DNA from 3 places in the Neobacillus terrisolis genome. Region 1 is predicted to be linked to each of the others. Evidence: riboswitches for the same ligand, from Rfam matches in the RefSeq annotation. Region 1 holds a riboswitch; each other region holds the start of a gene.

Region 1 (3,278 bases):
TACCCGGGCGCTTCCGCTTTTGTGATTAGTTTAGGCAAAATATTAGTAATTGAGAGATATAGCAGGAATACAACACCAACTTATTGAATATAGAATAATCTACTATAAATACATCTTCGTTTTTAGGTGATAAATATGAAACAGGCGATTGAAAAGGTCATCATTGTTGAGGGAACCTCCGATAAAAAGAAGGTAAAGGGTATTATCAAGGAACCTATTGAAATCATTTGCACGAATGGAACAATCGGACTGAATCGTTTGGAAGAATTGATTGACTCTGTTATAGATAAGGATGTATATATTTTAGTGGATGCTGATAAAGCAGGAGAAAAACTGCGAAAACAATTTAAAAAAGAATTTCCCGAAGCAGAGCACCTCTATATTGATAAGTCGTATAAGGAGGTTGCCACAGCACCGGAGCATCATTTAGCGACGGTGTTACTTCAAGCAAATATTGATGTTTTTACGCAGTTTTTAGAAAGAGGATGAAGTAATACGATGCAGGAAATGTCAACGGAGCAAATCGATTCCATCTTCAAGCGTCATTTTAATGGGCTCATTTATACTTACACACCCATGTGCGGAACCTGCCAGGTTTCCGGGATAATGTTAACAGTGATTGAGGAGCTTTTACCGGAGATTGAGATTAGAAAGCTGAATGTTAATTTCTTTCCGGAACTAGCTGCACAGTTAACAATCGAAAGTGTACCTTGCCTGCTTTTTATAAAAGAAGGGGTCGTGGCAGAAAAATTATATGCATTTCGATCAGTGCCATATTTGTATGAAAAAATAATCAATTCATCTAAATGGTATAGGTGAGGTGATCACGATGGGGTGTTTGTTGGATACCTTTATTCATGACTATAACCAAAAGAGTCACATTCATAATTTAGGAAACAGTCGGGAATTAAGGATATGTTTTGATACAGACAGAGGGAAGTATTTCCTTTCCGTCGAAAATGGAGTTGCCCAAATGCTTGAAAAGTTTCCTGAGGGTCAGGATGATGTCGTAACCATTGTCTCCAGCTACAGTACTGCAGTCCATTTGTTGGGAGGTAAAATGAAGCTTCGTGAAGCTGTCAGTCATCAACTTCTGACGGTATCTGCTTCGTTAAGAAAGATATTATTGCTTGAGGCTGTCTTATTTTTAACGAAACAGGGATCATCTGAGGAGCCGGACCTGGAAAATTTAACAAATGTATGTTGACTTAAATAAATTTCCTATGATACTATTATTTTCAAATAAATGTGAATATTAAGTTCTTATCAAGAGAGGTAGAGGGACTGGCCCTATGACGCCCGGCAACCGGTTATGAACGCGGTGCTAATTCCAGCAGAGTGTAAGCTCTGAAAGATAAGAAGAGACTGAGCTCCAACCCTCTTCTTATGAAAAGAAGAGGGTTTTTTGGTTTTTAAAAAAATGGCTGTGTTAAAGAACATTGTTTGTTTATGAGCATCTGTTGATTGGAGCGGAAGGTGCGAGACTCCTGCGGGAGAAGGTGTCTCGGGAGACCCCACAGGCGCTTGCGCCGAGGAGGCTCCCGGACTCCCCCGCGGAAAGGGAGCACCTCTCGCTGTAATCAACAGACAAATTTAACAAAGCCTAAAAAAATATTAGGGGAGAGAAAGAGAATGAGTGAAAAACAAAAGAATTATCGTTTCGAGACTTTAAGTGTACATGGAGGATTAGCTCCAGACCCAGTAACCGGGGCAAGAGCGGTTCCCATCTACATGAGCAATGCCTACCAATTCGAAAATACAGAACACGCTGCTAATTTATTTGCTCTAAAAGAGCCAGGTTATATTTATACCCGTATACATAACCCAACCGTTACCGTTCTTGAAGAAAGAGTCGCATTATTAGAAGGGGGAATCGGTGCCTTAGCATTAGCAAGCGGAATGTCAGCCATTACCATCGCCATTTTAAATGTTGCCCAGGCTGGCGATGAAATTGTCGCTGCTTCCACTCTTTACGGAGGTACATACAATCTGTTTGCGATAACCCTTCCTAAATATGGAATAAATGTTAAGTTCGTTAATGCTGAGGATCCTGAAAACTTCAGAGCAGCGATCACGGACAAAACTAAGGCTGTATTCGCTGAAACGATCGGAAATCCAAGCTTAAGAATATTAGATATTGAAAAAGTGGCGGAAATTGCTCATGAAGCAGGCGTTCCGCTAATCGTAGATAATACCTTTGCAACACCTTATTTATTAAAGCCAATTGAATTTGGTGCTGATATTGTTATCCACTCTGCAACTAAATGGTTAGGCGGCAATGGAACGACCATGGGCGGAGTCATCGTGGATGGCGGAAAATTTGATTGGGGTACAGGCAAGTTCCCAGGCTTTGTACAGCCTGATCCAAGCTACCATGATATTGTCTATAGCGAAGCAATTGGAGCTGCTGCATATATCGTAAAAGCAAGAGTTCAGTTATTGAGAGATATGGGGCCTGCTCTTAGTCCGCTTAATGCTTTCCAGATTACATTAGGATTGGAGACACTCCATGTTCGTATGAAGGAGCATATCGCTAATACGAAAAAAATTATTGAATATCTAGATGCTCATCCTGCAGTTAAATGGATTTTATATCCTGGTAATGAGGGGCATCCTGACAAAGCGCTTGCTGATAAATATTTGCCAAAAGGTCCAGGTTCTGTCGTTGTCTTTGGAATTGAAGGTGGCCGAGAAGCAGGGGCGAAATTTATTAATGAATTAAATCTTTGGACCCATGTAGCCAATGTAGGCGATGCAAAAAGTTTAGTCATCCATCCTGCAAGCACGACTCACCAGCAATTAGACGAAGAAGGCTTGGCAGCAGCTGGTGTACCAGAGGATCTTATTCGACTATCAATTGGAATTGAAAATGTGGAGGATCTAATCGAGGACCTTGAACAAGCGATTAAAGAAGCTACTGGGTTATCCTCAATAGAATAAGGTTATCGAATTTGTCAGAAAAATTATTTTAGTATAAAAAATATATTGACACCTATTTTTACTCCGTGATAAAATCACTTTCATAGCTAAGTTTGTTATCGGAAATTTTAAAAATAATAAATATATTTGCTCTTATCAAGAGAGGTGGAGGGACGTGCCCTATGAAGCCCGGCAACCGTCAAATTGCTCGATGCAATTTGAAAAGGTGCCAATTCACACAAAGCAGACGCTTTGGAAGATGAGAGAAGGGAATAGAACATTACTATGCCTTTCTGCTTATCTGCAGAGAGGCATTTTTTATTATTTCAGAATCAATGCTTAGTTACATTGCAATAGCA
Region 2 (3,278 bases), on a different contig from region 1:
AATTACGGAGTTTATTCGAAAGCCGTTTATGAAGAAAATCGAGGTTATCACAGAGGAAGGTCCGAAAATAAAAGAGGTTCCCAAATCCTTGTTTGGATATTTATTAAATTGTTACTGGTGTGCCGGGGTTTGGAGCGCGATCTTTTTGGGAAGCTTTTATTTACTTGCACCGAAATATGCCATTTATCTTATTTTTATCCTATCCATTGCCGGTGCCCAAGCAATACTTGAAACGTTTGTCGGGGTAAATATAAAAAAAGTGGATTATTATTCGAACAAGGAGGAGTAGCAGAACATTCACTTGGTCATTTGCCCCATTTTTAATAAGCTTGAGTTCATTTCACTTTAGCTAGTCCTCAAATGTATGTCCAAATATCTTTACCAGCATTAAAAAAGAGGGCCCCATAATACTGAGCCCCCTATTTTGAGTCTATGACATATTTTTATCTTTTAGATCGGGCTGTCTGCCGCCTTTTTCCCCAGTTGTAAATTCAACTAGTTCCTCACTTGTACGGTTGCCTAATTTTTTATTATTATTGCGGTTGGCATTTGCATTCCCTAGTTTTGTTCTGCCCATTATCTCACAACTCCTTTGCATATCAATTAAAGGTAGTATGAGAAATTTTTCTAACGATTATTCCTTGCCAATAGCCATATCAAATTTTTATAAAAATTTTATTATCTTTACTTTTCCCTAAAAGGTTCACTTCTCCGAATACTTGAAAATATTCTAACTTAGGGTCTTCTTTCACATAGTTAGCAAAATCTTCTTCAACTCCTGAAGCAAGAAGTACTCTTGGATGAAGCACTTTAACACTGTTTAACGGAACATTTGCTTTAAATTGCCCCAAACCTTCTCCTGTAATAATCCAGTTAATTGGAGCAGCAGCAGCTTTCTTCTTTTGAGCTTCCTGATATTGGGTTGATTGTATAGGATTATATAAATGAATGAAATCCTCAACAACAGCGCTCGCGGTTGGGAACATCCCTGCCCCTGGACCTTGAATCGCAATATTCCCAACGATATCCGCATCAATTGAAATAGCATTTTGTACTCCCTCAACTTGATAAAGAGGGTGAGTTTGTGAGACTAGAACCGGCTTAATGGAACATTTTATTCCAGTTTCCGTCTTCTCCAAACAAGCTACATGCTTAAATCTTAATCCAATACCAGAAAACAGTTTAATTTTCTCTGCTGTTATTTCTGTAATACCTTTTCTTTGCACATCGTTCCATTGAGGCTGTTCCCCAAAAACGACCTGACTTAATATCATCGCTTTATAGAATGCGTCAATACCTTCTACGTCATTGGTCGGATCCAATTCTGCATATCCGAGTTCTTGAGCCAGTTTTAAAGCATCAGCAAACGAAAGATCTTCTTGTCTCATTTTGGTTAAAATGAAATTTGAAGTCCCATTAAGGATTCCTTCTAGTTTGGTTATTTTGTTAATATTCAAAAGGGTATTCAAAGTTTGTATGACTGGAATACCACCAGCAACAGTAGCTTCAAATCCAATTGAAACTTGATGTTGGTCCGCAAGCGCTTTTAATTGTCCTCCATGGTGAGCGAACATCTCTTTGTTCGCAGTAATGACATGACACCCTTTTTTGATTGCCGCTTGCAGATAAGTAAAGCTTGGTTCACTGCCAACAATCGCATCCACTACTACATCAAGCTTAGGGAGCTGCAAAATGTCTTCAAAATTAGTGGTCAAAAGTACGTCTTGATCAGGCAAGTGGTGCCTTTCAATATTTCTTACTAAGACAGCGGCAATCTTCACCTCACTGCCTAACAATGCTTTAAAACGACTTTGGTGATTTTTAATCGTTTGGTATACACCTTTTCCGACGGTCCCATAGCCTAAAAGCGCAATATGAATTGTATTCAACTTCTCCCGCTCCTTGTAGATCAAGATATTATGGTTAACTTTTCTTTTTATCAACAAAAGATCCCTAACAAAAAACCCTCTTCCTAAGAAGAGGGTTTTTCCTCCTCTTATCTTTCAGACAGCACTCTGTCTGCAGGATTTAGCACCTTTTCAAGCAATGCTTGATGGTTGCCGGACTTCATAGGGCCTGGTCCCTCCGTCACTCATGATAAGAGATTATTTATTTGTACAATCTTTGAAATTCTTTTTAAGCATATTTTGAATTATAAATTAATTTAACTGGGAACGTCAACCATAAACAACAAATTATTTTGAAGCTTGTTGAATTGCCTGATCAAAAACGCTAATGATGTCAGCGGCATGTTCAATCCCGACGGAAATTCGAACGACTTCCATTGTAATTCCGAGTGCATTCCGCGCTTCCTCCGGCAAAGCCCTGTGGGAAGTAATAACCGGATGTGAGACAGATGTTTCTACTCCGGCCAGTGTTGGGGCAATTTTTACCCAAGAAAGATTTTTAAAAAATTCATTAACATCCACTGAATTGGAAAGCTTAATCGTAACAATGGCTCCGTAGCCATTTTCACCATGCTCAAATGGATAATAAACCTTTTCCACTAATTTATTTTCTAAAAGCGCTTTGGCAAGTTCCTTTGCATTACGAGACTGGCGCTCCATTCTAATTGCAAGTGTTTTTAATCCCCGTGTTGTTAACCAGGCCTCAAACGGACTGACATTCGTTCCAAGGTTGACCACTTTTGCTCTTGCCTTTTCCAGCAGGTCTTGTCTGCCAACGAGCACTCCAGAAGTGACATCACTATGACCACCTATGTACTTCGTTGCACTATGCACGACCAAGTCTACCCCTTTAGTAAATGGCTGACAATGATATGGTGTCGCAAAAGTATTGTCGACTAAAGTGATAAGATTATGCTTGGCAGCAATTTGCACAAACTCATCTATATCTTGAACTCGTAATAGTGGATTTGTGATCGATTCTGTATAGAGCAATTTAGTATTGGACTGAATAACAGACTCGATACTGGAACGCTCTTCAAAAGAGACAAACGTGATCTCAACTCCAAACTGACTGAGCTCCTCTTTTAAAAGGTGGAAGCTTCCTCCGTATAAATCTTCAGCTGCGACAATGTGATCTCCACTTTTCACAACTGCTAATACCCCTGCTAAAATAGCGGAAAGACCTGATGATGTAGCGACCCCAGCGGGTGCGCACTCTAGCGCTGCAATTGCTTCTGCTAATTCATCAGTATTTGGATTCCCTACGCGTGAATATAAATAATTTCCTTGCCCTTGGTAATACCCCTCTAATTCATCAAGGTCTGCAAAAGTAAAAGCAGTCGTTTGATAAATTGGTGTCACCTTGCTTTT
Region 3 (3,278 bases), on a different contig from region 1:
AATTTCTTTTGTTTCTTCTGTTGCAGTTGTTTTCTCACTGCCGCTTTCCTTGCTTTCTGTTCCGCCGCAAGCTGTAAGAGCACCTGCCACGAAAAGTAAAATAATTGCTGTTAACCATTTTTTCATGCTGTTTTCCTTCTTTCTTTATTTTCTTTTATCTACAACTTTGGCGATGAAATCACCAAGGAGTTGGACAACCTGAACTAAAACTATCAAAATCAATACAGTCGCAATCATGATGGTATTATCATAACGATAATAACCAAAGCGAATCGCCAAATCTCCAATTCCACCACCGCCAACTGTACCAGCCATTGCAGAGAATCCGATTAAGCTGATAAGCGTCAACGTGATCCCGGAAATGATCCCCGATCTTGCTTCAAGCAGTAGTACATCCTTAATTATCATCCACGGAGTTGCTCCGGCAGCAATGGCTGCTTCAATAACTCCTTTATCAATTTCACGTAAAGCAGTTTCTACGATTCTAGCGAAAAAGGGAATGGCTGCAACCGAAAGAGAAACACTTGCTGCAGTTGCCCCAATAGTTGTTCCAACAATTAAGTTGGTTAATGGAATTAACGCTACTAACAAAATTATAAAGGGAATGGACCGGACTAAATTGACCGTAAATCCTAAAATGTTTTGCATAGTGCGATTTTCCAAAAATAATCCTTTATCCGTTACGTATAAAAGAATCCCGATTGGCAATCCAACAAAGATGGCAATCACTAGAGAGATTGAAATCATGTAAATGGTTTGAAAGAAAGCGGTATTTATTTCGGGAATAAGCTCGATAAAATGCTGAAAATCAAAGCCCATTGCGTAACACCTCCACCTGTGCGGCACGATTTTCGATATACTTAATCGCGTTGTTAATTTCTTCTTTCTCACCTTTCAGTTCCATGATAAAAATACCAAGGGGCAATTCTTGAATATATTCGATTGACCCGTGGAGAAAGTTACCTTTTACTTTAAATTGCTGGAGTGTATCAGAAATGACCCCTTCACCTGCAACCTTGCCTTTAAAGATTACTTTCACAATCGGTCCATCACATTTATTTAAAATCACCTCTGGGATCTCGAAGGAAACAACGCTTTCGATAAACTCTTTTGTGAGTCCTGTCTGTGGGTTGGCGAATACTTCATATACTGTGCCTTCCTCCATAACCCTGCCATTTTGCATAATCGCCATTCGATTACAAATTTCTTTGACTACTTTCATCTCGTGAGTGATTAACACAATCGTTATATTGAGTTCTTTGTTGATTTTCTTAAGTAAATTTAGGATCGACATGGTCGTGGTAGGGTCCAAGGCCGAAGTAGCTTCATCACATAACAGTACTTTCGGATTGTTGGCAAGTGCTCTAGCGATAGCAACCCTTTGCTTTTGACCACCGCTCAGTTGAGCAGGATAGACATCTCGTTTATCCGAAAGACCGACCATCTCGAGCAGCTCCTCAACTCGTGACTTTATTTGGGCCTCTGGAAGCTTTGCAGCCTTCAAGGCAAAGGCGACATTATCAAATACTGTTTTTTGACTGATTAAATAAAAATGCTGAAAGATCATCCCGATTTTTAACCTAGCCAGTCGTAAGTTTTCACCCTTTAATGAGGTAAGGTCTGTCCCGTTAACACTGATTTTCCCAGAGGTTGGCCGCTCAAGTAAATTAATACAGCGGAGGAGTGAGCTTTTGCCGGCACCGGAATAGCCGACAATACCATATATTTCTCCTTCTTGAATCGACAGTGTTACATCGTCAACACCTATAACTGTCCCAGTTTTTGTTTTATAAATCTTTGAAAGATTGCGAATTTCAATCATATAAAAACCTCTTTATGTATCCAAATTGACAAGGAAAATAAGCTCAAAAGTTTTAACTCTACAAAAAAATGCTTCTTTCATTAGAAAGAAGCATCGAAAAAAACGGGGTTCTCAGCTTATCTTTCAGAATGAAAGTCATTCTGTAGGAGTTGGCACCTTCCCTAATCAGGGGGTTGCCGGACGTCATAGGGCCTAGTCCCTCGGTCGCTCTGGATAAGTATTTTGTTGTGTGAAATAATATGTTTTTGATATTACTAGGCAATTTTTGTATTGTCAATCCCTAAAATATTATTTCCATATACAAAAAGTGGTTTGGAACCAATAATACCAATGGATTTAGTGGGTTTAAATTTTTTTTTGGTATTTTAAATCATTAATATAAATCCGTCCGTCGATCCTGAAAAATCGGAATGGTCTTCCGAACACGATCGACCTCAGTTAAATCTAATTCAGCATAAAAAATGCCTTCACCCGTCTCTTCGCTAAGCAGCAATTCTCCCCATGGAGCAATCACCATGGAATAGCCATTAAACTCATTATTTGGATCATTTCCAACACGGTTCACCGCGACGATATAGCACTGATTTTCGATGGCGCGAGCCTGCAATAACAAGCGCCAGTGGTCAATTCTCATTGTTGGCCACTCTGCCGGAATAAACATGACTTTTGCTCCTTCAAGAACATGACAGCGAATCCATTCTGGAAAGCGCAAATCATAACAGATGACCCCTCCACAAGTAATCCCGTCCAACTCAAATACATTTGTACTTTGACCTGCACTCATAAATAAATGCTCATCCATTAACTTAAATAAATGGGCTTTATCGTATTCAGCAACAATGGCACCAGTCCGATCTACGACGTACATTGTATTGCAGAAGCCTTCACCTTTTTTGGTCGCAACCGATCCCCCAACTATATTAATCTTATAGATTTCCGCTAAATTGACGAGCAATTGTTTCGTACGTTGCCCATCTATGTCAGCCAACCTATCGAGCTGATCAAGTGCATAGCCTGTATTCCACATTTCCGGAAATACGATTACATCCGCACCTGCCTGAGCTGCTTTTTGTATATAGTGTTCGACCGCCGTGAAATTTTTTTCTGGCTCCGCAAACGCAATATTCATTTGAACGCAAGCAATTTTCATTTTTCAAACACCTCTAGACATTTTTAATTAAAGATTATAGAATTTCAAATATTATCGCAATAACTTTTCTTAAAAGGATGATTCGATGGAATATTCAGAGCGCTTGAAAAAACTGCCGGTTCAATTTTTTGCTTCACTTGTTGAAAAAGTAAACAAAGCAATCGCCGAAGGGCGGGATATAATAAATTTAGGACAGGGAAATCCGGACCAACCAACTCCAAAGCATATTGTTAAAGCTTTACAAGAAGCGGCAGAGGACCCGCATACTCACAAGTATTCTCCGTTTCGAGGAATAAACGAATTGAA

The links. Region 1 has a riboswitch for S-adenosylmethionine ahead of ACI48O_RS06145 (O-acetylhomoserine aminocarboxypropyltransferase/cysteine synthase family protein). Riboswitches for the same ligand answer to the same signal wherever they lie in the genome.
Region 2: it holds a riboswitch for S-adenosylmethionine, as region 1 does, so the genes downstream of both, ACI48O_RS01215 (homoserine dehydrogenase) here and ACI48O_RS06145 (O-acetylhomoserine aminocarboxypropyltransferase/cysteine synthase family protein) in region 1, are expected to answer to the same signal.
Region 3: it holds a riboswitch for S-adenosylmethionine, as region 1 does, so the genes downstream of both, ACI48O_RS19220 (methionine ABC transporter ATP-binding protein) here and ACI48O_RS06145 (O-acetylhomoserine aminocarboxypropyltransferase/cysteine synthase family protein) in region 1, are expected to answer to the same signal.

Annotation. Positions count from the first base shown of each region.
Region 1 covers NZ_JBKFGH010000008.1:101,842-105,119, reverse strand. The annotation lists gene ACI48O_RS06160 (toprim domain-containing protein) at 136-489, shown strand; gene ACI48O_RS06155 (thioredoxin family protein) at 499-819, shown strand; gene ACI48O_RS06150 (hypothetical protein) at 830-1,207, shown strand; SAM riboswitch class I at 1,261-1,361, shown strand; gene ACI48O_RS06145 (O-acetylhomoserine aminocarboxypropyltransferase/cysteine synthase family protein) at 1,633-2,940, shown strand; SAM riboswitch class I at 3,070-3,185, shown strand.
Region 2 covers NZ_JBKFGH010000002.1:167,829-171,106, forward strand. The annotation lists gene ACI48O_RS01205 (DUF1360 domain-containing protein) at 1-289, shown strand, start outside; gene ACI48O_RS01210 (hypothetical protein) at 431-577, opposite strand; gene ACI48O_RS01215 (homoserine dehydrogenase) at 657-1,889, opposite strand; SAM riboswitch class I at 1,994-2,104, opposite strand; gene ACI48O_RS01220 (trans-sulfuration enzyme family protein) at 2,196-3,278, opposite strand, start outside.
Region 3 covers NZ_JBKFGH010000035.1:57,998-61,275, forward strand. The annotation lists gene ACI48O_RS19210 (MetQ/NlpA family ABC transporter substrate-binding protein) at 1-126, opposite strand, end outside; gene ACI48O_RS19215 (methionine ABC transporter permease) at 145-819, opposite strand; gene ACI48O_RS19220 (methionine ABC transporter ATP-binding protein) at 809-1,822, opposite strand; SAM riboswitch class I at 1,936-2,042, opposite strand; gene ACI48O_RS19225 (carbon-nitrogen family hydrolase) at 2,196-2,972, opposite strand; gene ACI48O_RS19230 (pyridoxal phosphate-dependent aminotransferase) at 3,058-3,278, shown strand, end outside.